3 regions of the Oerskovia sp. Root22 genome follow, and region 3 is predicted to be linked to each of the others. Evidence: riboswitches for the same ligand, from Rfam matches in the RefSeq annotation. Region 3 holds a riboswitch; each other region holds the start of a gene.
The links. A riboswitch is a leader RNA that binds a small molecule or an ion and turns the genes downstream of it on or off. The one in region 3 is predicted to bind thiamine pyrophosphate.
Positions count from the first base shown of each region.

Region 1: another riboswitch for thiamine pyrophosphate. It lies ahead of thiC (phosphomethylpyrimidine synthase ThiC); the one in region 3 lies ahead of ASE15_RS02175 (thiamine ABC transporter substrate binding subunit).
Region 2: another riboswitch for thiamine pyrophosphate. It lies ahead of thiD (bifunctional hydroxymethylpyrimidine kinase/phosphomethylpyrimidine kinase); the one in region 3 lies ahead of ASE15_RS02175 (thiamine ABC transporter substrate binding subunit).

Region 1 covers NZ_LMIL01000011.1:386,750-397,042, reverse strand. Annotated here, with positions in the region: gene ASE15_RS17155 (TetR/AcrR family transcriptional regulator) at 28-765, opposite strand; gene ASE15_RS17150 (ABC transporter ATP-binding protein) at 1,128-1,841, shown strand; gene ASE15_RS17145 (ABC transporter permease) at 1,841-2,734, shown strand; gene ASE15_RS17140 (sensor histidine kinase) at 2,934-4,424, shown strand; gene ASE15_RS17135 (response regulator transcription factor) at 4,421-5,083, shown strand; gene thiC (phosphomethylpyrimidine synthase ThiC) at 5,186-6,931, opposite strand; TPP riboswitch at 6,922-7,031, opposite strand; gene ASE15_RS17120 (hypothetical protein) at 7,627-8,988, opposite strand; gene ASE15_RS17115 (ABC transporter ATP-binding protein) at 8,985-9,620, opposite strand; gene ASE15_RS17110 (peptidoglycan-binding protein) at 9,611-10,293, opposite strand, start outside.
Region 2 covers NZ_LMIL01000007.1:21,686-31,978, forward strand. Annotated here, with positions in the region: gene ASE15_RS04925 (FadR/GntR family transcriptional regulator) at 1-582, shown strand, start outside; gene ASE15_RS04930 (ATP-binding cassette domain-containing protein) at 692-1,474, shown strand; gene ASE15_RS04935 (quinone oxidoreductase) at 1,501-2,550, shown strand; gene ASE15_RS04940 (hypothetical protein) at 2,547-2,819, shown strand; gene thiD (bifunctional hydroxymethylpyrimidine kinase/phosphomethylpyrimidine kinase) at 2,885-4,495, opposite strand; TPP riboswitch at 4,487-4,587, opposite strand; gene ASE15_RS04950 (HEAT repeat domain-containing protein) at 4,729-5,556, shown strand; gene ASE15_RS04955 (DUF389 domain-containing protein) at 5,590-6,576, shown strand; gene ASE15_RS04960 (hypothetical protein) at 6,681-7,049, shown strand; gene ASE15_RS04965 (YceI family protein) at 7,075-7,743, opposite strand; gene ASE15_RS04970 (SDR family NAD(P)-dependent oxidoreductase) at 7,965-8,813, opposite strand; gene pheT (phenylalanine--tRNA ligase subunit beta) at 8,818-10,293, opposite strand, start outside.
Region 3 covers NZ_LMIL01000001.1:519,112-529,404, forward strand. Annotated here, with positions in the region: gene ASE15_RS02165 (ABC transporter ATP-binding protein) at 1-1,168, opposite strand, end outside; gene ASE15_RS02170 (iron ABC transporter permease) at 1,168-2,865, opposite strand; gene ASE15_RS02175 (thiamine ABC transporter substrate binding subunit) at 2,871-3,962, opposite strand; TPP riboswitch at 4,021-4,146, opposite strand; gene ASE15_RS02180 (DUF4235 domain-containing protein) at 4,316-4,585, shown strand; gene ASE15_RS02185 (serine hydrolase) at 4,653-6,074, shown strand; gene ASE15_RS02190 (YdeI/OmpD-associated family protein) at 6,155-6,592, opposite strand; gene ASE15_RS02195 (phosphotriesterase) at 6,791-7,840, opposite strand; gene ASE15_RS02200 (DMT family transporter) at 7,837-8,919, opposite strand; gene ASE15_RS02205 (ribokinase) at 9,056-10,024, opposite strand; gene ASE15_RS02210 (glutamine amidotransferase) at 10,024-10,293, opposite strand, start outside.

The DNA of each region.
Region 1 (10,293 bases), on a different contig from region 3:
CAAGCGCCAGGCGTCATGCCTGCGACCTCAGTCGGAGGTCTCGGCCTCTGCCGGTGCCGCGTCCGGCAGGATCAGCGAGAGGTAGGCACGGAGGCCGGCCGCCATGTCGACGGGCGGGCGCGGCCCGTTGCGCTCGAGCAGGAACTGGACCTGGAGCCCGTCCATGAGGGCGACGATCGCTCGCGCGGTGGCCGGGATGTCGACGTCGGGCCGCAGCCGGCCCTGGGCCGCGCGGTCCGTGAGCTCACGCCGGCTCCGGGCGAGCACGTCGTCGTATCGGCGCTGGAAGTACTCGTGCGCGGGGTGGTCGGGGGCCGTGGCCTCGGCCGACAGGATGCAGTAGAGCTCGACGATCCCGGGGCGGGCCGCGTTGCGCTCGACGACGTTGACCAGGGCGTCGAAGTACGCGACACCCTGCGCCAGGTCGTCCGCGAGCAGCGCGAAGTCCACCTCGTCACGGTGCTCGAGGACCGCCTGGAGGAGCAGCTCCTTGGTCGGGAAGTGGTGCAGCAGACCGGGGTGGGAGATGCCGACGCGCGAGGAGATCTCGCGGAGCGACGCCGAGTGGTAGCCGACCTCGCCGAAGAGCCCGGTCGCCGCCTCGAGGATCTCGTCGCGCTTGGCGCGGCCCTTCGCGTAGCCACGGGGTGCAGCGCCGGAGCCTCGCCCAGGGGCCTCGCGCGTCGCCGACGTGTCGGGCGCGCGCTCAGGTACCCCGCGGGCACCCTCGCGTGGTTGCGTGGTCTCTGACGTCCTGCTGGGCATGCGCCCTCCCCCATGAGTGTTTGCGTGAACGGTCCTGCGGTGCGTACCGCGATGTTCCGATTCCGTGACCCTACCGCCGCAGCGGTTCCTGCGGCTGGATCGTCCCGCAGGGCCGCCGCCACGGCCCGGCGTACGCGAGGTAGAACGTCCTGCGCCGAGGTAGGACGTGGCGCGCTCTACCTCGCGCAGCACGTTCTACCTCGGCGCTACGCGGGCGGGTGGCATCCAGCCGACGCCACTTCCGCCGGAAGTCGCAACCCTCCTTCCCCCCTCCGCCAGAAGCGCCCGCCACAGCCCAGAAGCCAGGCTGGAGGCACGGCGCGCGGCACCCCGGCTGCGCACCGGAGGAGAAGGGATCCCCGATGCCAGCCATCGAGATCGTGGGCCTGCGCAAGTCCTACGGGACGTTCGACGCCGTCCGCGACGTGAGCTTCGTCGTCGAGCCCGGGAGGGTCGTGGGGCTGCTCGGCCCCAACGGCGCGGGCAAGACGACCACGCTCAACGTCCTGCTGGGGCTCGCGTCCGCGAGCGCCGGGACCGCGGCGATCCAGGGCAGCCCGTACGCGGCGCTGGAGAAGCCCGGCCAGGTCGTCGGCGCGCTGCTCGACGCGGGCGGCCTGCACCCGGGGCGCAGCGGACGAGACCACCTGCGGGTCCTCGCGACCGCGGCCGGGATCGGGGGCCGACGGGTCGAGGAGGTGCTCGCGCTCGTCGGGATGGACCGTGCCGCCGACCGGCGCGTCAGGACCTACTCGCTCGGCATGCGCCAGCGCATCGGGTTGGCTGCGGCGCTCCTGGGCGACCCGCAGGTGCTGGTGCTCGACGAGCCCGCCAACGGCCTGGACCCCGCGGGCATGCGGTGGATGCGCGAGGTGCTGCGCTCGTTCGCGGACGGCGGCGGGGCGGTGCTGCTCGCGAGCCACGTCCTGGCCGAGGTCACGCAGGTGGCCGACGACCTGGTCGTGATCGGCCAGGGCCAGGTCATCGCCGACGGCCCGCTCACGGACCTCGTCCGGGGCGAGTCCCTGGAGGACTTCTACCTGAACCTGACCGCCGAGACCGAAGGAGTGCGCTGATGTTCCGCGCCGAGCTGCTCAAGCTACGCACGACCCGCACGCCCTGGATCCTGGGGATCGTCGCCCTCGCGGGCATGGTCCTCGTCCAGGCCCTGACGATCGCCCTGCCGCGCGTCCTGTCGGGCCTCGAGGGCCTGGGTGGCGGTGCCACCGTGGGCCTCCAGGCCTCGCCCGAGCTGACCGCGGACCTCGCCCCCGACCTCACCGGACTGACCGACCTGGGCGCGGCACCCGTGCAGCGCGCGATGCTGGACCTGCTGGGCAACGGCCCCGCGGGCTCGGGCTCGGCGGGCGTGTCGGTCATCTGCATGCTGCTGCTGGGCGTCCTCGCGGTCACGACCGACTTCCGCACGGGCGGCATCGTCCCTACGGCCCTCGTGGTCCCGTCGCGGCTGCGCATCCTCGGGGGCAAGGCGGGCGCGACCGCGGTCGTCGCGCTCGTGACCGGCGCCGCGCTCGCGGTCCTCACGGCCCTGGGCCTGTTCGTGGCCGTCGCGTCGACACCGGGCGCTCAGCTCATGGTCGGCGCGGGCGACGTCCTGGGCGTGTGGGGGCGTGGGCTCGTGGTCCTCGTGCTGTTCGCGTGGCTCGGGCTGGGCATCGGGACGCTGATCCGCGGGCAGGTCGCGGCGATCCTCGTCGTCGTGGGGCTCGTGGTGGTCGAGCCGTTGGTCCAGGCCGCGGTCCTGCTGCTCTCGGGGGGCACGTCGAACGCCGCGGCGTGGCTGCCGCTCGGGCTGGGGTCGCTCGCGTCGACCGGCCAGAGCGCGACGTCGGTCCTGGGCGGCCTCGCCCCTCTGGGCGTCGGGGCCGCGGTGCTGGGCCTGGCCGCGTGGGTCGCGGTCGCGCTCGGGTCGGGCGCGGTGACCTTCCGTCGCCGCGACCTCGTCTGACGTCTTGCCCCCGAGGGGCGGCTCGTCGGGCGCCACGGCCACGTACCGTGGTGCCCGACGGCGCCGCTCCCCCCGGTGGGCGGGTCGCCTGGGTGCGGGGCACCTGAGCCGGGGCCTCCCCGCACCGGTGACCCCGCACGCCGCTCTGCCCGACCACCGGCCACCGACCGCCCGACCGCCCGACCCGAGAGGACACCCCGTGCTCGACACACTGCACCGCCGTCTCGCCGCGGTCGGCATCCGTACCTCGACGGGTCGCGACGCCCTGCTGGGCGTGGTCGTCGCGGTCCTCACGGTCGGCTTCCTGCTGGCCGTCGAGCGGGTCGCCCTGACCGACCTCGGCATCGTGGTCGAGGGCGGGCCCGACTCCCTGCGGTTCTCGACCGGCGGGCGGGTCGCCGCGATCGTGCTCGTCGTCGCCCAGGCCATGGCGCTCACGCTGCGCCGTCGGGCCCCTCTGCTCGCGCTCGCGCTGACCGTGGTGGGCCAGGTCGCTCTCGTGCCCGTGCTTCCCGCCTTCGTCTCGTTCCAGGCGCCCGCGACGCTCGTCGCGGCCTACTCGGTCGGTGCGTACGCTCCGCGCCGCACGGCCCTGTGGGCGGCCGCGGCCGCAGCGGGCGTGCAGGTCCTGCTGAGCTTCGTGCTCGGCGGGCCCGTGCCGATCACCTCGACGGGTCCCGCGCCGGTCGCGGTCCAGGTCTGGGGCGGCCTCGCGTCAGCGCTCCTGACCTACGTGGCCTCGGCGCTCGTGGGTGCGTACGTCGGCACGCGCCGCGAGCTGTTCGCCCAGCTCCAGGGGCGCGTGGCCCAGGCAGAGCGCGAGCGCGACATGCTCGCGGCGCAAGCCGTCCTGGAGGAGCGCGGCCGCATGGCCCGCGAGCTGCACGACGTCGCCGCGCACCACCTGTCGGGGATCGTCGTCCAGGCGGCCGCGGCCGAGCGCCTGGTCGACCGCGACCCCGAGCGCGCCAAGGAGTCGATGCGCTGGATCCGCACCCAGGGGCGCGAGACGCTCGACAACCTGCGCCTGGTCGTCGGCATCCTGCGCAGCTCGTCGCAGGCCGGTCCCGGCGAACCGGGCGAGGACGCCCCGGCCGCACCGCAGCCCACGCTCGACGACGCGGGCGAGCTGCTCGACCTCGCACGCAGCGCTGGCGCCGAGGTGCGTGACGTCCGTCGAGGCTCGCCGTTCGGGCTCTCCCCCGCCGTCCAGCTCACGGTGTACCGCGTGCTCCAGGAGGCGCTGAGCAACGCGCGCCGCCACGCCCCGGGGCGCGCGATCGAGGTCGTGACCGACTACCAGCAGGCCGCGCTCGTCCTCACGGTGACCAACAGGTTGCCGGTCGCGGCGATCTCGGGCGGCCGGACCGGTCGGAGCGCGGGCCGTGACCTCGATCCGCGCGAGGGGCACGGTGCCCCGGCGGCCGCTGCGGTGTCCGACAGGTCGACCAGCGCGACGGCCGTCGCCCAGGCCGCGCCCGGGCACGGCCTCATCGGCATGACCGAGCGCGCGACCCTCGTCGGCGGGACGCTCAGCGCGGGCACGGTCCCGGGCGACGGCTGGCGCGTCCGGCTCACGGTCCCCCGGCCCGCAGCGGCCGAAGCGGCCGCTCCCACCCCCACCATCCCCGAGCGCTCGGCGACGTCCACGGACGAGCCGGGCTCCGCCGTCGGGCAGGAGGCCCCATGACCCGAGTGGTGCTGGTCGACGACCAGGCCGTCGTCCGCGCAGGCTTCACCGTGATCCTCGAGAGCGAGGGCTTCGAGGTCGTGGGCGAGGCGGCGAACGGCTCGGACGCCGTGCGCGTCGCGCGCCGCGAGCGCCCCGACGTCGTGTGCATGGACGTGCGCATGCCCGGTGGGGACGGCATCACGGCGACGCGCGCGCTCGCGGGGCCCGGCGTCGTCGACCCGGTCCCGGTGCTCGTGGTGAGCACGTTCGACCTGGACGACTACGTGTTCGGCGCCCTGGAGGCCGGGGCGAGCGGGTTCCTGCTCAAGGACGCCGAGCCCGACGTGCTGGTCGACGCGGTGCGGCGCGTGGCGTCGGGCGAGGGTCTCGTCGACCAGACGCTCACGCGGCGCGTGATCGACGAGTTCGCCCGACGGCGGTCCCCCGCCGCGCCCGACGAGGTCGCCTCGGGCCTGCTCACCTCGCGCGAGCACGACATCCTGGCGCTGCTGTGCCGGGGGCAGTCGAACGCCGAGATCGCGGCGACGCTCTACCTCGAGGCGAGCACCGTGAAGTCGCACCTGAGCCGCATCATGACCAAGACGGGCATGCGCGACCGCGTCCAGCTCGTGGTGTGGGCGTACGAGCACGGGATCGCGGCGCCCGGCACGAGCTGACCCCGCCCGACCCCGCTGAGTGCGGAGTACTCGTCGCCGATCGGCTCGTTCGACGACGAGTACTCCGCACTCAGCGGTCGGGCAGGTGGCCGAGGCAGCGGCTCAGCTGCCCGCGACCGGCAGGTAGACCCGGCCGCCCGCGTCCGTGAACTCGCTCGACTTCTCCGCCATGCCGGCCTCGATCGCCTCGACCGACGTCAGGCCGTTCTTCTCGGCGTACTCGCGCACGTCCGCGGAGATCCGCATCGAGCAGAACTTGGGCCCGCACATCGAGCAGAAGTGCGCGGTCTTGGCGGGCTCGGCCGGCAGCGTCTCGTCGTGGAAGGCGCGGGCGGTGTCGGGGTCGAGGGAGAGCGCGAACTGGTCGTGCCAGCGGAACTCGAACCGGGCACGGGACAGCGCGTCGTCCCGCAGCTGCGCACGCGGGTGCCCCTTGGCGAGGTCGGCGGAGTGCGCCGCGATCTTGTACGTGATGACCCCCGTCTTGACGTCGTCACGGTCGGGCAGCCCCAGGTGCTCCTTGGGCGTGACGTAGCAGAGCATCGCGGTCCCGGCCTGGGCGATGATCGCGGCCCCGATCGCGGACGTGATGTGGTCGTAGGCGGGCGCGATGTCGGTCGCGAGCGGTCCGAGCGTGTAGAACGGCGCCTCCTCGCACAGCTCCTCCTCGAGGCGCACGTTCTCGACGATCTTGTGCATGGGGACGTGCCCCGGGCCCTCGATCATGACCTGCACGCCGTAGGACTTCGCGACCTTGGTCAGCTCGCCCAGCGTGCGCAGCTCAGCGAACTGGGCCGCGTCGTTGGCGTCCGCGATGGACCCCGGTCGCAGGCCGTCACCCAGGGAGAACGTCACGTCGTAGTCGCGCAGGATCTCGCACAGCTCCGCGAAGTGCGTGTACAGGAACGACTCCTGGTGGTGCGCGAGGCACCACGCGGCCATGATCGAGCCGCCGCGGGACACGATGCCCGTGACACGGCGCGCGGTCAGCGGGACGTAGCGCAGCAGGACGCCCGCGTGCACGGTCATGTAGTCGACGCCCTGCTCGGCCTGCTCGATCACGGTGTCGCGGTAGATCTCCCACGTGAGCTTCGCGGGGTCCCCCTTGACCTTCTCGAGCGCCTGGTAGAGCGGCACCGTCCCCACGGGGATCGGGGAGTTGCGCAGCACCCACTCGCGGGTCTCGTGGATGTCCTTGCCCGTCGAGAGGTCCATGAGGGTGTCGGCGCCCCAGCGCGCGGCCCACACCATCTTCTCGACCTCCTCCTCGATCGAGGACGTCACGGCCGAGTTCCCGATGTTCGCGTTGATCTTCACGCCGAACGCCTTGCCGATGATCATGGGCTCGATCTCGGGGTGCCGACGGTTGGCCGGGATCACCGCCCGGCCACGCGCGACCTCGTCGCGCACGAGCTCGACGTCGACGCCCTCGCGGGCAGCGACGAAGCGCATCTCGTCGGTCACGACCCCGGCGCGCGCCCAGGCGAGCTGCGTCCGGGCGCCGCCCGTACCGCGCTCGGTGGGGACGACGTCGGGCCGGAGCCAGGACGCCCGCAGGGCGGGCAGGCCGCCCGCGAGGTCGAACGCCGCGGGGTCGTCCGACTCGGTGTAGGGGCCCGAGGTGTCGTACAGGTCCAGGTGCTCGCCGTTGCTCAGGAGCACGCGGCGCTCGGGGACGCGCAGGTGCTCCTCGCCCGGGACCGGGTGGTGGACCTTGGCGGACCCCGCGATGGGTCCGGTCGTGATGGTGTGCGCGGACGACCCGGTGGTCGCGGCGGGCACGGTGGGTGCAGCTGGTGCAGCGGCGGCGGGCCCGGTGGTTGTGGGCACAGCGGTCTCAGAGCTCATTGCTCTCTCCCTACGTCGGCATGATCCGAACAGGTTCGAACGGTCGGCGGCGCTGAGCCGCCCTCTCAGCTCGCTGCTGCGAGCTCCCGTGGGTGTGTGTGGAGTTGTGGGTCGTGCTGGTGGTGCGGTGGTGCTGGGTGGTGCGGTCGTCACCGTAGCGCACGGCGCCGGGCGTCGGCGCACCTGTCCCGCGTTCGGCGCTCACGGCCTCACTGCTCGAGCAGCGACCTCGGTGATCTGTCCGTCCTCGGCGATCGTCCTCACCAAGTCGACGTCCGTCGCCTGCCCGAGCGCGAGGACATCCGGTACCCACTGACCCTCGTTGGCAACAGGCGCCGCCGAACAGCCAACCACCAGCACACTCAGCAGGCCAGTGGCGACGCCAGCCAGGCCGACCTGCATCGCAAGGTCGGCCTGGCCAGAACAGATCGGGTTCGCTCAGTGAACCACGTCGAGGTAGCGGTAGGTGATCAACGAGGTCGTGATCGTGCCGGTCTGAGAAATGCTCCTTGCAGATGCCCACCCGCCATAGACCGTTGCACCGCTGCCGGTCGCGGGGTTCTTCCATGACATTCCTGCTCGCGCGCTCGAGCAAGTGTCGTTCCTCACCTTGGAACGCGTGGGCGACTCTACGGCTGTTCCTCACACCCGAGCCCACCGTCCCGGCCCCTCACGAATCTTGCAGCTCTCTGTACTCACCTCTCCTTGAAGTACTTGAAGAGGTGCTTCTCGCGGGTCGTGAGCGCCCCGGCCACGGCCCCGACGAGCACCGCTCCTGCTCCGGCGAGGACGGTCCGCATGCCGATGATCCAGGTGCTCACCTGGTCGGTGGCGAGCCCGTCACCTCCGGCTCCCGCGAGCCACCACAGCGCGGGGACGGTCACGACGATCCCGGCACCGGTCCAGGCGGCGGTCTCGAGGAGCATCTGCCAGGTCAGGGCGGCACGCGGGACCCGGGCGTGCAGGGCCGCGGCGAGCTCGAGGCGGCGCAGCCGTATCGCGACGTATCCCAGGGCCAGGCCCAGGGCGGCCGTGGCGATCGGGGTGGGCTCGGTCAGGCGGCCGGAGAACTCGGCGCTCGCGTCGTAGGTCGCACCGAGCCGGCCGTTGAGCTGCTTCTGGGTGGGTTGCACCTCGGAGGACGGGTCGGCGACGACAGTCGTGCGCAGGAGCGTCGCGGTCTCGGGGTCGACGGGCCAGATCTCGACCCAGCACGAGTCGAACAGCCCCGTGGCGGGTACGGGAGCGACGGCTGCGTAGCCCAGGGCGCGGTCGCGTCCGTCGTCGGGGTACGGGTAGACCGCGCCGAGCCGCGCGGGCCCGGTGGTCGTCGCGATCGAGTCACCGGGGACCGCGCCGAGCGCCTCGGCCAGGTCCGCGGACAGCCACAGGCCCGCCCCGGCGACCCGTCCGCGGTCGAGCGCGCCGAGCAGCCCAGGGGTTGCTTCGAGGCCGGTGAGCTCGCTCGAGGGGAGGTTGAGCGCCCGCAGCGGTTCCCCGGTCCGCAGGGCGCCGGCCGCGTTGACGCCGTCGACCCTGGCGAGGGCCTCGCAGCGTGCCCCGTCGACCTGCCCGGTAGCCTCGAGGATCTGCACGCTCGCGCCCGCGTCGCGGTACTCGCGGGCTCCCTCGATAACGCCGACGATCGCCCGCACGTCGACCGCGGCCAGCGCGCCGACGACCACCACGAGCACCGCCGCGAACAGGGTCGCGCGGGTCGTGCCGGTCGCGACACTGCGCCACGCCTCGGACACCACGGACGCGGCCCGCATCGTGCGAGTCCGTCCGGCCCGTGCAGGTTCCCCGCCGTGCCCGACGGCGCCGCTCACCTCCGCGCGGGGGTGCGCTCCGTCGTCGGGCAGGGTGGGGGCGTCGAAGCCGAGGCTGGCGGGCAGGCTCGACGTGTCCGGGGGCGCACCGACGTTGAGGGCAGCGCCGTCGTCAGGCGAAGTGGACGCTCCTGCGGGCGGGTCCTGACGACCGGGTCCTGCGGGGCGGTGAGCGTCGCCTGGGGCAGTCGCGAGACCGGGCCGCGCGCCGTCGTCGGGCGTGATCATGCCGCGTCCTGCGCGTGCTGGAAGTCGGCGAGGTCGATCACGCGCGTGCAGGCGTCGCGCGTGTGCGGGTCGTGCGTGGCGACCACGACGATCGAGTCGTCCTGGGCGATGCCGGCCAGGACCTCGTTGACGGTCGCGGCCGTGCGCAGGTCGAGCTGCGCGGTGGGCTCGTCGACGAGCAGCAGGTCCGGCGCCAGGGCCACCGCGCGCGCGAGCATGAGCCGCTGGGCCTCGCCACCGGACAACGCCCGGAATGGGCGGTCCGCGACGGGCGCCAGGTTGAAGCGCGCCATGATCTCGAGAGCACGGGCCTCCGCGTCGGGACGGCGCAGACCGCGCGCAAGGAGCGGGAGCACCACGTGGTCCAGGGCCGCCCGGCGCGCGACACCGTGCGGGTTCTGGAAGACCCACCCGGTCGTGGCGACGCCCAGACGCTCGACCTGCCCTTGCGTGGGGCGCTCCCAGCCCGCGACGATGCTCAGCAACGTCGACTTGCCGCTGCCCGAGGGGCCCACGAGCGCGACGACCTCTCCCGGTACGACCTCCAGGTCCAGCCCGGTGAACAGCAGGCCCGTGCCGGGAAAAGCGTGCCCCAGATCGGTCCCGACCAGCCGCTTGCCCCCTACCGGCACGTCTGCCCCTCGGCCTGCGAGGTCAGCTCGACCTCGGTCGGCGCCGTGGCGGCGTCGAGGCCGTCGAACGTCACGAGGGTCTGCCCCAGGCTCGACGCGACGACCGTCACGGGGTACGCCGTGCCGTCCGCTGACACGCACCCCGCGGCGCCGCTCAGCGCGAACAGCGCCCCGGGCGGCACGACCGAGACGTCCAGCGGCGCGGCGAGCACGTACTCGAGCGTCAACGGCTCGGAACCCTCGGAGCGCTGCCAGCCGGCGAACTCCATGCTGCCGCGCACGGCCTCGAGGAACGCCGGATCGGTGACCACACCGCCCTCCCCGACGAACGCACTCAGCTCACCCAGACGCAGCACCCGGTCACCGGGCGTGACGTTCGAGAGCGTGTCCGACAGGCCCAGCGAGACCAGCGTCCCGGCCGTCGTCGCGAACGCCTCCTCGGACGTCGCGGCTCCCACGGGCACCTCGCACGTCTTCACCGTGACCGACGTCGCCGGGAGCCACAGCACCGAGGCGACCGGCAGGTCGCCGGTCGGCTTGGCCACGCCCGCGGCCTTGAACAGCTTGGTCACGGCGGCCTTGGTCGCGTCACCGTACGTCCCGTCCGCACTCACCTTGTGCCCGAGGCGAGCGAGCTCGACCTGCAGGGCCTTGACGTCGTCACCCTTGGCCG
Region 2 (10,293 bases), on a different contig from region 3:
CAGGCGCTCGCGGCCGAGCTCGGCGTCGGACGGTCGACCGTGCGCGAGGCCATCCGTCAGCTCGCGGGCAGAGGGGTGCTCGAGAGCCGCCAGGGCTCGGGCGTCTACGTCGTCCGGGCCGAGCCGGGCGAGGACTGGCAGGAGGTCCTGCGGCGCGGCGAGATCGTCGACGTCCTCGAGGTCCGCGGAGCCCTGGAGACCGAGGCCGCCCGGCTCGCCGCGACCCGCCGCACCCCGGCCGACCTCCGCGCCATGGCCGCGGCGCTCGCGGGTCGCGGCAAGGTACCGGCGACCGCGAGCGCGCAGGAGTACGTCGACGCCGACCTGGTCTTCCACCGAGCGGTCGTCGACGCCGCGCACAACGCGGTCCTGACCGACCTGTTCTCCACGTTCGTCCCTCGCCTGCGTCGGGCGATGGTCGACATGATCGAGCTCGACGGCGCGGGCGAGCGCCACCGGCACGACCAGGACGCCCACGAGGCGATCCTCGACGCCGTCCGCGACCGCGACGCCGACCTTGCCGCCGCGACGAGCCGCCGACACCTCGACTCCGTCCACGAGAAGGTCACCCGTGAGCACTGACACCGCCTCCCCCAGCGTCCCGGCCGGGTCCCCGTCCTCCGTGCGCACCAGCACCGGAGGTCCCGTCCCGCCCGCCGACGCACCACCACCCCCCTCGGCGGGCGTCGTCGTGCTGGACCTGCGCGACGTCGCGTTCGTCCGCAACGGCCGCACGATCCTCGAGCACGTGGACCTCACGGTCCGCGCGGGCGAGCACTGGGCCCTGGTCGGCCCCAACGGTGCGGGCAAGAGCACGATCCTCAGCCTGTGCGGGGCGCGCAACCACCCCACGCGCGGCGAGGTCGACGTGCTGGGGAACACGCTCGGGCGCGTCGACGTCCAGGCCCTGCACAGCAGGATCGGGCACGTGAACCCGCGTCACCCGCTGCGCACGGCGCTCACGATCCAGGAGGTCGTCCTGACCGGGATCACCGGGACGACCGAGTGGCGCCAGCGCTGGGAGCCGACCCGAGCCGAGGTCGACAGGGCGCGCGCCCTCGTCGCGGACATGGGGCTCGGCGGCAAGGAGCACGAGCCCTGGACCACGCTGTCCCAGGGAGAGCGCGGGCGCACGATCATCGCCCGGGCGCTCGTCGCCGACCCCGCGCTGCTGCTGCTCGACGAGCCGAGCACCGGGCTCGACGTCGCGGCACGCGAACAGCTGCTCGCGACGATCGACGCGGTGCGGGTCACGCACCCCGAGGTCGCCTCGGTCCTCGTGACCCATCACCTCGAGGAGCTGCCCACGTCGACGAGCCACGCGCTGCTGCTCGCGCCGGGGCGGGTCTCCGCGGCCGGTCGCGCGGACGAGGTCCTGACGACCGAGGCCGTCTCGCGCTGCTTCGCCCACCCCGTCCACGTCGAGCGCCGCCACGGACGCTGGCGGGCCTCGGCGGGTCCGGGCACCGCCTGACCCGACGCCCCGCCTAGGCTGACCCCATGCGCGCGATCCAGGCACTCCAGGCAGGCGGCCCCGACGTCCTCGAGCTCGTCGAGCTCCCGACCCCAGCACCCGGACCCGGCGAGCTCCTCGTCGACGTCGCGGCGGCGGGCGTCAACTTCATCGACACCTACCGTCGGGCGGGGGTGTACCCGATGGAGTACCCGCACGTGGTCGGCACCGAGGGCGCGGGCGTCGTCGCAGCGGTCGGCCCCGGCGTCACGGACTTCGAGCCCGGCGACCACGTCGCGTGGACCAACGCGTTCGGCTCGTACGCCGAGCAGGTGGTCGTCCCGGCGGACATCGCGATTCCCGTACCGGAGTCGGTCGACCTGCGCGTCGCGGCGGCCGTCGGCCTGCAGGGGCTCACGGCCCACTACCTCGTGACCTCGACGTACCCGGTCCAGCCCGGGGACGACGTCCTGCTGCACGCGGGAGCCGGGGGCGTCGGCCTGCTCGCGACCCAGCTCGCGGTGCGCCGCGGCGCACGCGTCATCACGACCGTCTCGACCGAGGCCAAGGCCGAGCTGTCGCGCGCGGCCGGGGCGTCCGACGTCGTGAACTACGCCGAGCTCGACGACCTCACGACCGAGCTGCCCGCGATCGTGCGCGACCTCACGGGCGGTCGGGGCGTCGCGGTCGCCTACGACTCGGTCGGCAAGGACACGTTCGAGGCCTCCCTCGCGTCGCTGCGCCGCCGCGGGATGCTCGTGCTGTTCGGCGGGTCCTCGGGCCAGGTGCCTCCGTTCGACCTCCAGCGCCTCAACAAGGGTGGTTCGCTGTTCGCGACCCGCCCCAAGCTCGACGACTACACCGCGACGCGCGCCGAGCTCCTCGAGCGCGCCGACGAGGTCTTCGCGCTCGTGGCCTCGGGCGACCTCGACGTGCGGGTGGGCGCGACGTTCCCGCTCGCCCGCGCCGCCGACGCGCACCGCGCCCTGGAGGGCCGGGAGACGACCGGCAAGGTGCTGCTCGTCCCGGGGATCGACCCTGCCGCGGGCTCGGCCACCGAGGAAGGCTCTGTCACCGGGGCGGGCGCCGCCTCGTGAGCTGGGACTGGGTCCCGCCGCGACCCGGCGAGGACGAACCGACCCGGCGCACCGACCGCCGCCTGCGGCTGGCGCTGACCGTCCTCATGGTCGTCTTCACGGGCGTGCTGGCGGTGTACTACCTGACCGTCGGGCTCGACCAGATGCGCACGCAGTGCGTCACCGAGCGCCCCGCAGGCGTGTCGTCGAACCAGGTCAGCACGTCGTGGCGCTGGTGGCCGCCCGGCTACGACTGCGTGTACCCGGAGGCTGGGGCGACGAGCGCCTGAGGCACCGATCAGTTCTCCGAGAAGTGAGCAGTTGCCCCTGTTCGCGGCGGATCAGGGGCATCTGCTCACTTCTCGGCGCCCCCGACCGGCGCCTCGGGCCAGGTCGGCCGGGTCAGCCCCTGCTCGAAGAACAGGTACTCGTGCATCGAGGACAGCTCGAACGCGCGCAGCATACGTTCGCGCTCGGCGGGCGAGGCCCAGCGCGCGGCCTCGTCGGCGAACGAGCACGCGGTGCGTGTCGCCTCCTGGAAGGCCGGGTCGCCGTAGAGCGAGATCCAGCGCGCGTAAGGATGCCCGTCGAGGTCCCCCGCCCGGCGCACCAGGACGTCGCCGATGTACGAGTACAGCCAGTAGCACGGCAGCAGCGCCGCGACGGTCTCCGCGTACGACCCGTTCGACGCCGCGTGCAGGTGGTTGGTGTAGGCGGCGGTCACGGGAGAGGGGTCGACGCTCTCGACCGCCCCCCGGTCCATCCCGACGTGCTCGCCCAACCAGTCACGGTGCAGCGCCTGCTCGACCTCGAGCGACTCGACTGCCGCCCCCGCGAAGAACTGCCGGGCCTCGGGCGTCGGCGCGAGCTGGCTCGCCCGCGACAGCACGCGCGAGTACTCGGCGAGGTACGCGGCGTCCTGCGCGAGGTAGAACCCGAAGTCCTCGGCGGCGAGGCTCCCGTCCGCGAGCGCCCGCACGAACCCCATGCTCTCGACGGCCTCGCGCCACCCCTCGATCCGCTCCCAGGCCTCCTCGGAGAACACCTGCCTGCCCAGCGTGGGCAGGTGCGCCAGGTGGTCGACGGGTCCGCGGCCCGTGCCCACCGCCAACGCTCCCCCGGCCCGCAGCGCGCCGGTCAACCAGGTCTTCGCGTCGCGCGTCGCGCTCTCCCAGCCGTCCCGTCGGGGACGCAGGGCGGCGACCGCCGCCGACAGCGAGCACCCGGTCCCGTGGGTGTGCACGGTGTCGATGCGGGCCGCCGCGAAGGTCGTGACGTCGTCGGGCCCGCGCGCGCCCACCAGGGCGTCGGGCGACTCCTCCCCGGTGAGGTGACCACCCTTCAGGAGCACGACGGCGCCGCTCGCCGCGTGCAGGCGCCTCGCCTGGGCGAGGGCGTCGGGCCAGGTGGTCGCGGCCTGCTCGCCGACGAGGACGGCGAGCTCGGGGAGGTTGGGGGTCACGAGGTCGGCGAGCGCGACCAGCTCGCGCACAGCCTGCTCGGCCTCCTCGTCGAGGAGGCGGTGGCCGCTCGTGGCAACCATGACGGGGTCGAGCACGACGAACGGCGGCTGCACACGACGAAGCCACGCGGCGATCGCGCGTGCGTTCGGCTCGTCGGCGACCATGCCGATCTTGACCGCGTCGATCGTGACGTCGTCCGAGACCGCGTCGAGCTGCTCGGTGAGGAAGTCCGCACCCGGGACGTGGACCGTGCGGACGCCGTGCGTGTTCTGCGCGACCAGGGCGGTCGTGACCGCCATGCCGTACGCGCCGTGCGCCGCGAACGCCTTGAGGTCGGCCTGGATCCCGGCACCTCCCGTCGGGTCGGTGCCCGCGATGGACAGGACGCGGGGGCGGGAGGCCTCGGCCCCCGGCGACACGCCGTGCTCGGTCGCACCCCGGGTCCCCGGCGCAGGTGCGGGGGTGGGGGTGGGCAGGACAGGTGCGGTGGCAGCAAGCGACATTGCCGACATCCCTTCGCTAGTGCTAGCTAGATCAGGTTCGACGGGTGTGTTCTCAGCCCGGCTCGTGGGAGCGGGCACCCCGTGTCATGGCAGGGAACTCTAGCGGGCGAGGGGCGTCCTGCCGGCGGCGGTCCGCCTGGTGGCGGCACCTGAGGCGTCGCCCGCCTCTATGCTCACCGCATGGTTCGCTCCGCTCCCTCTCGCCGTCGTCGCTCGCGCCCCTCGGCCTCGCGATGACCGACGACCTGGTCGCCCGGCTCCTCGACCCGGACCCCGAGGTCCACGAGGACGCGGTCGACGACGCCGCCGAGCGAGCCATGGACGACGACCAGGGCGCCGTCGACGCCCTGCGCGACGTCGTGCTGCACGTCGAGCGATACCCGATCGGCACGTTCGAGCGGACTCTCAACCGCCTCTACGCCTTCGCGAACCCATCGCTCGAACCGGCGATGATGCGCGCCCTCGAGTCCGGGGTCTCGGCCACCTGGTACCTCACGGCCGCGTGCGCTCGGGCGGGATTCCGGGGAGCCGTCCCCTACGCCCTCGCCCTGCTCGGCTCCCCCGTCACCTCCGAGCGGAGTGTCGGCTGCGAGGTGCTCGGTGACCTGGACGCGCACGAGGCAGTGCCGCACCTCGTCGCCCGGCTCCGCGACCCCGAGCACGTCGTGCGGGAGGCCGCGGCCGGAGCGCTGGCCGGTCTCGGGGGCGCGGACGCCGTCGACGCGCTGCGCCGCGAGCTCGTCGAGCACCGGTTCCCGCTCCTGGGGTACGTCGCGAACGCCCTGGGCTCGATCGACCCCGTCCAGTCGGTCTGGCTCCTCGACCAGGCGTGCGCACCCGACGTCGACACCCGGTACTGGGCGGTCCGTGCCCTCGGGAGGACCGGGAGCGAGCGTGTCCACGAGCGGCTGCTCCACATCGCAGCAGACCCTGCGGAGGAGACCGTGGCCATCGCGAACGGCAGCACGGTCGCGAGCGCGGCACGCAAGTCCCTGAAGACCTGGCAGCGCGTGCGCCGTGTCCGCACCGGTACACCGAGCGCGAGCGCCGACCCCCTGTGATGCTGGGGACACTCAGACGCCCCGGGAGGCAGCATGCGCGTCACCACGGCCGACGTCCAGCGGATGACGTCCGCGCTGTTCATCAGCGAGGGGCCGTCCTCCCGGTCGCGTCAGGCCACGTTCTGGACCCTGCTGATCCTCGCCGCGATCATCGCGTCGGCGGGCGTCGCAGCCGACAGCACGGCCACCGTGATCGGCGCCATGATCGTCGCGCCCCTCATGACGCCCATCGTCGGGACCGCGCTCGCGATCGTCCTCAACGACCACCGGAACCTGACCTCGTCGGCGCTCCTGGTCATCGCGGGCGCCGCGGGGGTGGTCGCGACCGGGTACGTCGTCGGGCTGTTCGTCCCGATCGAGATCGTCGCGGCGACCAACAGCCAGGTCGCGGGCCGCGTGACGCCCCAGCTCATCGACCTGCTCGCGGCGCTCGCGACCGGGGCCGTCGGTGCGTTCGCCCTGGTGCGCGCCGACGTGTCGGACGCCCTGCCGGGCGTCGCCATCGCGATCTCTCTCGTCCCGCCGCTCGCGGTCGTCGGCCTCACGCTCGAGTCCGGGGCCCCGAACCAGGCCTTGGGGGCGCTGCTGCTGTTCGCGACCAACGTCGCGGCGATCATCGCGACCGGCACGATCGTCTTCCTGCTCTTCCAGGTCCGCACGGCCGCGGGCGAGACCGAGCGGTTCGTCGGCCCCCTGCGGGGTGCGAGCCTCGTCACGGTCGCCGCTGCCCTGCTCCTCGTCGCGGTTCCCCTCAGCACCATCAGCCAGCACGTCCTGCGGCAGAACGCGGACAAGATCGCCGCGGCCCCTGTGGCCCAGGCGTGGGCCGAGCAGGAGAGCTGGACGATCACCGGGATCTCGTTCAGCGGGTCGGTCCTGAGGATCGAAGCGATCGGCCCGGCCCCCGAGGCCGATGCCGCCACCCTGCGCGCAGCGCTCGACGAGGCGGGGCTCGCCGACGTCGACGTCGACGTCACGCTTGTGATCGGTGGGACGAGGCGACTGCCGGCGACGGGCTGACGGCCCGACTGCCACGCCCGGTTGAGCCCGCGCGGTTGAGCCCGCGCGATGCTCGGCGGATCCTGGAGGTGGGCCAGGACGGCCCCACGACGAGGAGGCCGGTCATGAGCTCGACGCACGGGAACGACGTCTCACCTGGGCCCCGCTCGGAGGTCGCTCCGGACCGCGGCCGTCGACGGCTTGTCCTCGCCGTGGCACTGGTCGGCGCGGCCCTCGTCCTCTCCGCGTGCGCGCCTGGGCCCAACCCCGACGTCGGGACGCCCACCGCGGACGGCAGCCCGGCGGGGTTCTGGCTGGGCCTGTGGCAGGGCATCATCGTGCCCGTGACCTTCGTGATCTCGCTGTTCACCGACACGGTGAACATCTACGAGGTCCACAACAACGGGAACTGGTACGACTTCGGGTTCGTGCTCGGCCTGGGGCTGTTCGTGGGTGGTCCGTTCGGGGCGTCCCGCGGACGCCGCCACTCCTGACCAACGCGCGACGAGCGACAGTCGCTCAGTCCTGCCGGATCGCCTCGCCGGCGATCTCGATCTCGACCTTCTTGCCCACCAGCAGCCCGCCGGTCTCCAGCACGACGTTCCACACGAGCCCGTAGGCCTCGCGGTCGAACGTGCCCGAGGCGCTGAACCCGAAGATGTCGCGGCCGTACGGGTCTCGCCGCGCCCCGCCGAACTGCATGGTCAGATCGATCGGCAGGGTCACGCCCCGGATCGTGAGCAGCCCGCTCACGACGAAGTGCCCCGCACCGGCCCCCTGGATCCTGGCCGCAGGGACCTCGGAGCGCTCGGGCGAACGGTTGCGCAGGCGCGCCCAGCTGAGCATGGCGTCGTCCTGCGGGCCCTGCCAGCGCACCGACGTGCTGCGGAACTCGACGGTCGGGAATCGCTCGACGTCCAGGAAGTCGGCGCTGCGCAGGTGCCCGTCGCGCTCGTCGTGGTGGGTCGTGAGGCTCGTCGCGTCCATGGTCGCGGAGACCGTGGACGCGAGGGGGTCGGCCCCGACGACGATCGTGGCGCTCGCACGCGTGAGCTCACCGCGCACCGGCGAGACCATCATGTGCTTGCCGAGGAACCCGACCCGCTTGTGGGCCTCGTCCAGCAGGAACGTCCCCGCATCCGGGATCGTCATGCCGTTCCAGAACCGGGTCGGGTGGTCGATCGTCATCCGGGCAGGGCCTCTCGCTCGTTCTCGCAGGTGCAGAACGGCGGTGTCCGCACCGACCGGGTCGGTGTGCCCCTCGAGCATTCCCCATGAGTAGTAGAAAGTTCAACTACTCGCAGGGTGAACCTGGCCACCTCCCGACCACGGAGGACGACGAGAAGGGCCGCTGCTCCCGGAGGAGCAACGGCCCTTCTGATCGCTCGCGGGAAGCGAGCGGCCCGGGTTCAGCGCGCCGGGAGCGTCCCCGGCATCGGGTCGTCGTCACCGAACCGCGTCACGCGCAACCGACGCGCGTCCGGTCCCGGCACGCTGTCCGTCGAGCCGGAGGCGGCGGCGGACGCGGCTCGCAGCGACTCGGGAGAGTCGTGCGTGACCCGGACGAACGCCCCCGACCACGCGTCGAGCTCTCCGCGCGCGACCGCGACGATCATCTCGACCGTCCGCTCGACCGGGGTCCACTCGGTGCGTCCCACGTGCATGTCCATGGACGCGGTCAGGTCGGTCTGCACGACCCCGGGCGAGACCTCGAACGTCCGCAGCCCCCGGGCATGACCCGACAGGTGCAGGTTCGACCCCATGCGCAGCAGCGCGGTCTTGCTCGCGTTGTAGGCGCTCGCACCGTCCATGTCGTGCGAGCCCGCACCGGAGTTGAGGTCGACCACCCGGCCCCCGCCGCGGGCGAGCATCCGGGGGACGACCGCGCGTGCGAGCAGGAAGGGCCCGCGCACGTTGGTCTCCATGACGGACCACCACTCGTCGGGGTCCGCCTCCCACAGCGGGACCTCGGCATCGATGCGCCCGGCGTTGTTGACCAGGAGGTCGATCCCGCCCAGCTCGGCCTCGGCGCGCGCGACCGCCGCGTCCACCGACGCGGGCGAACCGACGTCCGCGACCAGCCCCACGGAACGGCGACCCAGCGCGCGAACCTCCGCGACGACGTCGTCCACGCGGGACGCGTCCCGACCCAGGACCGCGACGTCCAGGCCCGCCTCGGCGAGCCCCCGCACGACCGCGCGGCCGATCCCGCGCGTACCGCCCGTGACGAGGGCGGTACGCGCGGGGGCGACGCTCACGACGTCAGCCACGCAGCTCGGCCCCGACCTTCTCGTGCGCCGCGGCGACGGCCGCGGCGCGCACCGCCGCGGAGTCCTCCGCGGTCAGGGTGCGGTCGGTGCCGCGCAGGCGCAGCGAGAACGCGAGGGACTTCTTGCCCTCGCCGACCTGGGGGCCGGTGTAGACGTCGAAGAGCGCGAGCTCCTCGAGCAGGTCGCCCGCCCCCTCCTCGATCGCGGCGCGCACGGCCGAGGCCGGCACGGAGGCGTCGACGACGAGCGCCAGGTCCTCCTTCGCGAGCGGGAACGACGAGACGGGAGCCGCCTGCACGGGCTGCTCCGGGGCGGCGGCGATCAGGGCGTCCAGGTCGACCTCGAACGCGACGGTCCGCGCGGGCAGGCCGAGCGTCTCGAGCACCTTGGGGTGCAGCTCGCCCGCGTGCCCGACGACGGTCCCGTCCGACAGCTCGAGCCTCGCCGTCCGGCCGGGGTGCCACGGCGCGTGGTCGTGGTCGGCGACGACCACCACGTCCACGCCCACACGGTCGGCCACGAGCTCGGCGGCCGCGAGCGCGTCGGTCCAGTCGGCGGCGCGACCTGCGCCCCACCAGCCCGAGGCGTCGCGCTGCCCCGTGAGGACTCCCGCGACGCGGCGCGGCTGCGGCGGGACCGCGGCCTGCAACGTGGTCAGGTCCTGCTCGCTCGGGCGGACGCCGCCCGGCAGCTGCGGCGCCGCGGGCGCACCGGCGACCGGGCGCGTCACGAGGCCGATCTCGAAGATCGCGAGGTCTGCGTTACCGCGTCCCACGTTGCGCTTGAGCGTGCCGAGCAGCGTCGTGAGCAGGTTCGTCCGCATCTCGGGGTGGTCGTCCGCGAGCGGGTTGACCAGCCGCAGCGCGCGACGACGCTCGTCGTCCACGGGAAGGCGCAGGTCGTCGTGCGCCTGCGGGTTCACGAACGGGTAGCTGAGCGTCTCGACGAACCCGGCCTCCGCGAGGGCGCGCGCGACCGAGCGGCGGAGCTGCTGCGCGGTCGTGAGCCCACGGCCAGCCGGGGCCGGCGGGAGGATCGACGGGATCTTGTCGTAGCCGACGAGGCGGGCGATCTCCTCGACCAGCTCGGCCGCACCGGTCAGGTCCGGGCGCCACGTGGGCGGGGTGACCTCGAGGGTCGTGCCGCCGTCGAGGTCGCGGACCGTGCAGCCGATCTCGACGAGGACGCCGCGGACCTGTTCCGAGGTGTACTCCACACCCACGAGCCGCTCGGCCTCGCCGATCGGGAAGACGACGGGCGTGACGGGGGCGACCGTGTTGAGGTCGCTCACGGCGGAGTCCGCGGTGCCTCCACCGAGCTCGACGAGGAGGTCGACGACGCGCTGGGCCGCGACGGGCGGCAGCGCCGGGTCGGCGCCGCGCTCGAAGCGCTTGGCCGCCTCGGAGGGCAGCTTGTGGCGACGGGCCGAGCGCGCGACGGTGATCGGGTCGAAGTGCGCGGCCTCGAC
Region 3 (10,293 bases):
CCACGCGCTGCGGGCCGGCCCCCAGGTCGACGTCGACCGTGACCTCGGTGCGTCCGCGCCGGAAGGCGCTGCGGACGACCGTGCCGTTCGCGGACCATGCCCTGGATGCGTTGTCAGAACCACCCCGGTCCATACCCCGACCACGTTCTGACAACTCATCCGTGGCGTGGGCACCGGGCACGAGCACGAGCCCTGTCGGGCCGATCGCGAGCAGCTCACCACCCGCCGCCGAGGAGTTGTCAGAACCACCCCGCGGCATACCCCGGCCACGTTCTGACAACCGATCAGCCCCACGAGCCGCCTCGGAGCCCCCCACAGATCCCCCCACCGACCCCAGCGCCACGAACGCCTGGTACCCGAGGAACTCCGCGACCCGCCGCGACGCGGGAGCGCGCCACAGGTCCTCGGGCGCCGCGACCTGGAGCAGCCGCCCAGCGTCCATGACGGCCACGCGGTCGGCGACGGTGAAGGCCTCGTCGTGGTCGTGCGTCACGAACAGCGCGGTGGTCCCGGTCGCGACGAGCGCCGCGCGCAGGTCGCCTGCGAGCCGGTCGCGCAGCCCCCGGTCGAGCGCCGACAACGGCTCGTCGAGCAGGAGGAGCTGCGGCTCGGGTGCCAGGGCGCGCGCGAGCGCGACGCGCTGGCGCTCGCCACCGCTCAGCGTCGCGACGGGCCGCTGCGCGTACCCGGCGAGCCCGACGACGTCGAGCAGCTCGGCCACCCTGCCCGCCGCCGCGGACCGCTTGAGGCCCGCCATCTGGAGGCCGAACGCCACGTTCCCCGCGACGTCCCGGTGCGGGAAGAGCTGCCCCTCCTGGAACATGAGCCCGAACCCGCGCCGGTGCACGGGCACGCCCGCGAGGTCGCGCCCGTCCCACGCGATGCTCCCGCCCGCGACGGGCTCGAGCCCCGCGACGGCGCGCAGGAGGCTCGACTTGCCGCAGCCGCTCGGCCCCAGCAGGGCGAGCACCTCGCCCGGCGCGAGGTCGAGGCTCACTCCGCGCACGGCCGTGGTCCCGGGGCCCTTCGAGGAGGCCGGGTCGGGGTAGTGCACGACGACGTCGCGCACCGCGAGCCCTCGGCCCGCCGTGCTCCCGCTCGGGTCGTGCGGCACGTGCGGCTCAGCCGAGCCGTCCGTCGTTCGCTCCACCACCGTGGCTCCGTCCATCAGAACTCTCCTGCCGAGCGGTCGCCGCGCAGGCGTTCCGCCACCATCATGACCGTTGCCGTGAGGACCGCGAGGACGACGCTCGCGGCCAGTGCCATGCCGTAGTTCTCCGCCCCGGGCCGGCCGATGAGCCGGAAGATGACCACGGGGAGCGTGGCCGCGTCGGGCCGGGCCAGGAACGACGTCGCCCCGAACTCGCCGAGCGACACCGCGAACGCGAACCCGATCGCGAGACCCAGGGACCGGGCCGCGATGGGGCCGTCGACCGCGGCGAACACGCGAGCGGGCGACGCCCCGAGCGTCGCTGCGGCCTCGCGCAGCCGCGGGTCGATCGCGCGCAGCACGGGCAGCACGGTCCGGACCACGAGCGGGATCGCGACGACCGCCTGCGCGATGGGCACGAGCAACCCCGAGGTCCGCAGGTCCACGTCGATCCCGAGCGGCTTGTCGAGCGTGATGAGGAACCCGAACCCGACCGTCACGGCCGAGACGCCGAGCGGGAGCATGAAGACCGAGTCGAGCGCGCTGATCGCCCGACGACCCGTGCGCGACCGAGGCCGTCGCGAGACGACGAGCGCGACGAGCCCGCCGATCACGACCGCGAGCAGCGTCGCGATCGCGGCGGTCCGCACCGAGTTGGCCGTGGCCTCCCACACGGTCACGCTCAGGGCGTTGCGGCCGCCGGTCGTGCCGAGGTTCGCGTAGTTCGCGAGGCTCCAGCCGTCGGGGGTCTGGAACGAGCGCACGAGGAGGTTGACGAGCGGCAGGGCGATCAGGCCCAGCACGACGACGGCGGTCACCGCGAGCGGGACCGCGTCGGCCCGCAGGCGCAGCGGCCGGGCCGCGGACGTCGCCGCGGAGAGGTTGAGCGCGCGCTCGCGCCGGGCGCGGGTCCGGTTGGCCACGCTCAGCGCGACCACCACGACCACGAGCTGCACGACCGAGAGCACCGCGGCCGCGCGCAGGTCGAGGAACTGGGTCGTCTGGATCCAGATCTCGGTCTCGATGGTCCCATACTGGACCCCGCCCAGGACGAGCACGACACCGAACGCCGTGGCACAGAACAGGAACACGATCGACGCGGCCGACGCGATGGCCGGGGCCAGCGACGGCAGCGTCACGGACCGGAACGCCCGCCAGGGCGAGGCCCCCAGGGCGCGGGCCGCCTCCTCGGCACGCGGGTCGAGGTGCTCCCAGAGCCCGCCGACGGTCCGGACCACGACCGAGTAGTTGAAGAAGACGAGGGCCAGGACGATCGCCCCGAACGTCCCGTCGAGCCGCAGGAACCCGAGCAGCCCGCCCTCGACCAGCAGGGAGCGGAACGCCACTCCCACCACGACGGTCGGCAGCACGAACGGCACCGTCACGAACGCCCGCAGGAACGTGCGCCCCCGGAACCGGCACCGGTAGAGCACGTACGCGCCGGGCACGCCGAGCAGCACCGAGATCACGGTGCCGAGCACGCCCTGCCACAGCGTCAGCCCGATGATCCGCCAGGTCCGCGGCTCGGAGAACACCTCGGCGAAGCCGGAGAGGTCGAGGGAGCCGTTGGTGACGAACCCGCGCGCGATCAGCGTCACGACGGGCCACGCGAAGAACACCCCGAGGAAGAGCAGCGGCAGCCCGGCGGCGAGCCCCCACAGGAGGACCCGCCCGCCGCGCTGCACGGCCGCGGGCAGGCCGCGGCTCACGGGCATCGTGCTCAGCCGATCACCGTCGACGTCCACGCCTTGATCCACTCGTCGCGGTGGGCCGTGATGTCGGCGGGGGCGACCTCGAAGGGCGACGGGGACAGGGGCGCGAACTCGGCCCAGCCCTCGGGCAGCTCGGTGTCCGCGTCCGCCGGGTACATGTACATGTTGTCGGCGATGTCGGCCTGGAACGCGTCGCTCACGAGGAAGTCGACGAGCTTCTTGGCGCCCTCGGGGTTCTTGGCCCCGGCCAGCACGCCCGTGTACTCGACCTGGCGGAAGCACGTGTCGAGCAGCGCGCCCGTGGTGGTCTCGGTACCGTCCTCGGTGACCGTGAACGCGGGCGACGTCGAGTAGGACAGCACGAGGGGGCGTGGGCCCTTGCCCTCGGAGCCGGAGAAGTCGACGTAGTAGGCGTCGGACCACCCGTCGGCGACCTTGACGCCGTTGTCCTTGAGCTTGCTCCAGTAGCCCTCCCAGCCGTCCTCGCCGTAGGCGCCGACGGTCGCGAGCAGGAACGACAGCCCGGGCGACGAGGTCGCGGGGTTGGTCACGACGAGCAGGTCCTTGTACGCGGGCTCGGTCAGGTCGTCGAGCGTCGTGGGCTCGGGGATCCCCGCGGCCGAGAACCAGGCGCGGTCGACGTTGACGCAGACGTCGCCGAGGTCCACGGGGGTGAGCTCGCCGTCGCCCACGGCGTACTGGGTCGCCGAGTCGGCGAGGCCCGAGGGCGTGTAGGGCTCGAGCACGCCCTCGTCGATCGCGCGGGTCGCGAACGAGTTGTCGATGCCGAACACGACGTCGCCGAGCGGCGCGTCCTTGGTCAGGATGAGCTGGTTGACGAGCGCTCCGCCGTCGCCGGGAGCGACCTGCTTGACGGTCAGCCCGGACTCCTTCTCGAACGCGGCGAGGACGTCCTCGCTCACGTTGAAGGAGTCGTGCGTGACGAGCGTGACGGTGCTCGCCTCGGCGCTCGACGAGGTGTCGCCCGCGCCCGTGTCGGTCGTGCCGGCACAGGCCGTGAGGGCCAGCGCGCTGAGCCCGCCGACGAGGCCGAGGCCGATCGTGCGGGCGGTGCCGCGGCGGGTACTGATGGTGTTCATGTGTCCTCCTTGGACGTCACAGGAGGGGGACCTCGCGCACGGGAGGTCCCGTGAGCGAGGCTGGAGAAGCCCGACTTCCTCCACCGGTGCTAACCGGATCAGGTTCGAGGGTCTGCGGTGGTCCGCACTCTCAGCGCCTGTTGCCCGTTGTCTCCGGGCGGTCGGCGCTCCCCTGTCGTTCACCTGCGACTTTACACCGCGGTCCGACGGCGCAGGCAGGGGTCCGGCGTGTGGTCTCGCCCGGGGCGCGCCCCGCCCCGGGCGACGGCTACGGTGGGACCTGAGCTCCGCCGTCGGGCACCTTCACGACGCGCGGCGCGCCCCGCCCGCCTCACCCTCACCTGGAGGTCCACATGGCCGAGAACGAGCAGACCCTCACCGAGAAGGTCGCGACCGTCGCCCTGACGCTGGCCGCGGGCTGGGTCGCGCAGAAGGTCGTGAGCTTCGCGTGGGCCAAGGCCACGGGGCACGACGCCCCCAAGGACCTGGACGACCCCGAGGTCAGCATCATCAGCGCCGTCACCTTCGCCGCGGCCGCTGCGGCCGCGAGCGTGTTCGCCCGCCGTTTCGCGGGGCGCGAGGCCAAGCGCGTCGTGACGCGGCTCGCGGCCCGCGCGTCCTGAGGTCGGGGTCGGGCGGCTCCGGCGGGTCAGCGCCCGCCGCGTCACGGATGTTCCGTAGGGTGTCTCGATGCCCTCCTCTCCTGCCGCCCGACGCCGTCGCTCACCCCTCGTAGGAGGCCTCCTCGTCGTGGGGCTCGCACTGACCGGGTGCTCGTCGTCCGGGAACGGCTCCGAGGTGTCGCCCTCGCCGAGCGTGGCCCCGACCGCGGTCGCGCTGCCGGGCGGCACGGTCGGCAAGGCGGCCGCCTGGGTGCTCGAGGTGCTCAACGCGGACGCGTCCCCCGATGCCGCGACGCTCGATCGGCGGTTCGCCCGGACGTTCCTGGACCAGGTGCCCGCCGCCCAGCTCGTGCCCGTGCTGGACCAGCTCCGCGCGGACCGGGAATGGGTGCCGGTCTCGGTCGACGTCGTCGACGCGGGCGAGAAGCAGGCCGCGCTGACGATCGTCGGGGCGAGCGGGCAGTTCTTCACGATGCAGATCGGTGTCGACGCGGACAGCCGCATCGAGACCCTGTTCTTCGGCCCGGGCGACGACCCGCACCGCGAGCCCGCGGCGAGCTGGGACGAGCTGGGCGAACGCCTCGACGCCGTGGACGCGCAGAGCTCGCTGCTCGTGGCCCAGGTCCTGGACAACGGGACGTGCCAGGCGGTCGAGGAGGCTCCCGGCGGCTCGGACCCGGACGAGGTGCTGCCGCTCGGCTCGATCTTCAAGCTCTACGTGCTGGGCGCGGTGTCGCAGGCCGTCGAGGCCGGGACGCTGACCTGGGACGACGAGCTGACCGTGACCGACGACGTGCGGTCCCTGCCCTCGGGGCAGCTCCAGGACGCGCCCACGGGCACCGCGGTCACGGTGCGCGAGGCGGCCGAGCTCATGATCTCGATCAGCGACAACACCGCGACCGACCTGCTGGTCCAGGCCGTGGGGCGTGACGCCGTCGAACGCGCGCAGGCCACGCTGGGGCACGCCGACCCGTCGCTCAACACCCCGTTCCTCACGACCCGCGACGCGTTCGCGATCGCCTGGGGCTCGCCGTCGCAGGCCACCGGGTGGGCGGCGGCCGACACCGCGGGACGGCGCGCGATGCTCGACGCGCTGCCCGGCGGGCCCCTCGCCGTCGACCCCGCGGGAGTGACCACGCCCGTGTGGCAGGACGACGTCGACTGGTTCGCGACGTCGTCGGACCTGTGCGCCGCGCACGTCTGGTTGCACGACCGCGGCGAGCAGGACCCCGTGGTGCGCGAGGTGCTCTCGGCCAACCCCGGCATCGAGGTCGACACGACGGCGTGGCCCTACGTCGCGTTCAAGGGTGGCAGCGCGCCCGGCGTCCTGGCGGGCTCGTGGCTCGCGGAGGACGCCGCGGGCGACACGTACGTCGTGACCGTGCAGCTCGCGGCCACGGACCCGGCCGTGCTCGCGAACCCGATGGTGCTGGTCGACACCGCGGAGAGCGCGTTCGCGCTGCTGGGTGGGGCGGCGGGCTCGAAGTAGGGCGAGCTGCGCGAGGCCCCCGGGGACCGGGGCTGACCGTCGTCCTGCCCCGGCCCTGCCCGGGATCTCCGTCGTGGGGCCTACGCGCCGGGAGCCAGCTCCGCGACGGCCTTGTCGATCCGCCGCTGCCGGGTCTCGGGGGTCTTGGCGGCCTCGATCGGCTCGACCAGCGCGCGCCGGCGGCTGAACGACAGCCCGTCGAACGCCGCACGCGCCTCGGCCGTGAGCGCTGCCGCGAGGTCGTCGGGCACGGTGACCTCACGCGGTGCGTCGTCGACCTCGATCTCGACGTCCACCTCGTCGCCGCCCGATACCCCGGCGGCCTCCCTGTTCTCCGCGCTGAGCGCGATCATGAACCGCCCCTGGTACGGCGCGACCGAGCTGCGGTAGGTGTGCCCGCCGAGCGTGACGCGCACCGGGACGCGCTTGCCCGCGTCGAGCGCGGCGACCACGTCGTCGGGCACGGGGATGCCGGTGGCCGTCTTGCCGCTCTGGAGGATCGTCGTCCGGAATCGCATGGGCCGAGTTTTCCACCGGCCCGACGACGTCGCGCGCCGACCGCTCGACGCTCGCCCCGCCGTCGGGCCGGGTGGGGCCGCCGGGGGCGGGGACGCCTGGGCCGAGGTAGAACATGCTGCGCGAGGTAGAACGCACCGCGCACTACCTCGCGCAGCACGTTCTACCTCGCGGTCACCTGGTCACGCCGTCGCCCCCGGTCACGCCGTCAGCATCGCCGCCGGGTTGTCGTGCGTCAGCCGACGCAGCACCTCGCGCTCGACGCCGCGCCGGGCGAGCATCTCGGTGAAGACGGTCGGCACGTACGCGAAGCCGTTGCCGCCGTTCTGCACCCACATCTGCTTGAGGAACACGTCGTGGCTCAGGAGCACCTGCCCCGCGAACCCCAGGTCGACGAGCCGGTGGACCGCGCCCGCGGTCGTGTGCGGGTCGGGCGAGACACCCTCCTTGGGGTAGGTGATGTCCATGCCGACCATGTCGAACTCGAGCCACACGCCCCGCTCCGCGACGGCCCGCTGGTACTCGGGGTCCTCGGCCGAGGGGTCCATGTGGCACAGCACGACCTTCTCCGGCCGCACTCCCACCTCGTCGAGCACGAGGTCGAGGATCTCGTGCGCGCGACGCTGCCACCCGGGCAGGTGGATCTGCATCGCGACCTGCGGGTGCTCGAGCTGCGCCAGGGCCGAGGCCCGCAGCGACGCCCGCTCCCCCGCGGTGAAGTCCGGCGAGACGCCGATCTCGCCGATCACGCCCGGGCGGATGCCCGTGTCCCGCACGCCGTCGGAGAGCTCGCGCGAGATCGCTGCGGCCTGCGCGTCCACGGCCTGTACCGTGATGCGCTCGCCCTCGAACTTCTCGAGGTAGGCGCCCGCCCCCATGACGACGTTGAGGCCCGTGCGGCTCGCGACGTCCGCCAGGCGCTCGGGGTTGCGCCCGATCGACTCGCTCGACGTCGCGTCCACGACGGTCCGGCCGCCGAGGGCCGCGAAGCTGCGGATCTCGGCCTCGACGGCGGCGACCGGCTTGTCGGCGATGTTGTCGGCGCAGCAGTACGGGTCCTGACGCAGCGCCCAGGCGACCGATGCGGACACCGGCTCGCGGACCACGGCCTGGGAGAACTCGTAGCTCGGCGCGTCGAGCACACCGGAGAGGTCGTTGAACAGGTGCTCGTGGGGCAGGGTCAGCCCCAGGTCCTGCGCGGCGACGGGTCCGGTGACCGTCTGGACGAACCCGACCGGCGTGACGTTCATCGCGGGCTCACCTCTCCTGCTTCACCACCGCCGACGGCGGCGGCCACTGCGGTGTCCGCGGTCGTCTCCGGCGACTTCCCCGACGGGATCATGCCGATGACCGCGGCGATCAGCGCGATCACGGTGCCGATGATCGTGGCGGCGTAGATCGTGTGGCCGAGCGAGGGGATGGCCGCGTCGATGAGGAGCGAGCCCACGAGCTGACCCGCGGTGGACGCGAGGCCCAGGAGCAGCAGGCCCAGCCCGCGGACCAGGAGCGCCATGAGCGCGATCGAGAGCAGGCCGAGCGGGCCGCCCAGGTACATCCACCACGAGCCGGGGAGCTGGAAGTCGACACCCGAGGTCATGGCGCGGATCGCGTAGGCGATGCCCAGGGCCGTGAAGCCGACCAGGAAGTTCCAGCCGATCGAGACCAGCATCGAGCCCGTGGCGTCGGCCACGGCCGCGTTGCCCGCGGGCTGCCACCCGGCGAGGAGGCCACCGACGAACGGCATGATCGCGAGGGCGATCGTGTGCGGGGCCGAGAAGTTCGGCGAGATGACGATGACGGTCGCGACGATCGCGAGGACCGCGCCCGCGAGGCGGAAGAACGTGAGCGGCTGCTTGACCGAGGCGGTGACGCCCAGGCGGTCGCAGATCACGCCCGAGATGACGAGACCCGAGATGAGCGAGATCTGGAACGTCGCGACGCCCAGGACGCCGACCGTCACGCCCTCGGACAGGACGATGACCGCACCGCACAGGCCCGCGAGGAAGTTCCACCACGGGATCGTGCGGCCCTTGATGAGGCGCGGGATCGCGAGCGCCTCGCGACGCGTCACGGGACGCGCGAACACGATGACGAACATCAGGACCAGGCCCGTGCCGAACGAGATGAGGGCGGCCGCGTGGCCGTCGCCGATCGTCTTGCCGAGCTGACCGTTGACCGCCGCCTGCATGGGGCCCAGGGCCCCGGCCAGGACGGTCGCGAGGACGAGGAGCGCGGTCGCGGTGCTCTTGACCTTGCTGCGCTGGGGCGACGGGGCGGCCGTCTGGGCGCCTCCCGAGCGGGAGGCGGTCTCCGGCGTGGTGTGCTTCATTGCTTGGCCGTGCCTTTCATCTTTCGACGGTACGTCGGATCGGTGGACCGATCGAACGGCCAGCCCTGGGTCGACGCTGAGTGGTCGGGCTGGGTGGGGGTCGTGCGGTCGTGCGGGTCGTGCTGGGCCGAGCGGGTCACTGCCCCGGTGCGACGTCCTCCGGGAGGGCTGCAGGGACCTCGTCGGCGAGCGGCAGGGACTCGATCGCCCCGTCGCGAGTGGTCGTGACGGCCGCGACGCGGGCAGCCCAGCGGGCTGCCCCGACGAGGTCCTCACCACGCAGCAGCCCGTCGGCGAGCGCTGCGCAGAAGCTGTCGCCCGCGGCCGTGGTGTCGATCGCGTCGACGCGCACCGCGGGGACGGGGGTCGGGAGGCCGTCGCGCGGGACCACGACCGAGCCGTCGGCCCCGAGGGTCACGACGACGTCGCCCGGGAAGGCGAGCCCGCGCACCATGGCCACGACGTCCGCGAGGGACTCGGGGGCCTCGCCCGCTCCCGCGAGGGTCGCGAGCTCGAACCGGTTGGGGACCAGGACGTCGAACCGGTCGCGGATCTCGGCGGGGACCGGGATCGCGGGGGCCGGGTTGAGGATGGTGGTCCCGGTCGCGAGGCGCGTGACCGCGGCGAGCGAGCCGAGCGGCGTCTCGCACTGGCACAGCACGACCTGCGCGTCGGCGACGGCTCGCACCGCGGGGTCCCGCGAGTCGACGAACGACTCGTCCACGTCGGCGTTGGCGCCCGCCTCGATGACGATGGTCGACTCGGGCTGCTCCCAGAGGATCACGGCCGTGCCGGTGGGCTCCTCGGACGTCGCGACCGACGTGACGTCGAGCCCCTCGGCCACGAGCCGGGCCGTGATCTCGCGGCCCGCGTCGTCGTCCCCGACGGCCCCGACCATCGCGACGCGGCGGCCGAGCCGCGCGGCGGCGACGGCCTGGTTGGCCCCCTTGCCGCCGGGCGAGCGCTTGAGCCCGGTCGCGCTGATGGTCTCGCCCGAGCGCGGGATCCGGTCGACGGTCAGCCGGACGTCCATGTTGAGGCTGCCGACGACCGTGATCTCGGGAGTTGGGGCCGGGGCGCCCCCGCTCCCGTGGTCGGTGCTCATCAGCCCGCGAGCCAGGTCACGGCCTGGCCGAAGAGCTTCGGGTAGCCGGACCACTCCATGAACTCGCGGGGGGCCCAGTGCGGGGAGATGTCGGACGCGAAGGCCAGCGTGCGCCCCTCGCCCTCGGTGCGCACGGCGACGAGCGGGCGTCCCTCGATCGTGGCGAGGACGGTCGCGTCGGCCTTGGCCGTGAGCTTCTGGTAGCCGAGCAGGATGGGCCACTCGGCGTCGAGGCCCGCGGTCACGGGGTGCTCGACCTCGGTCAGGAC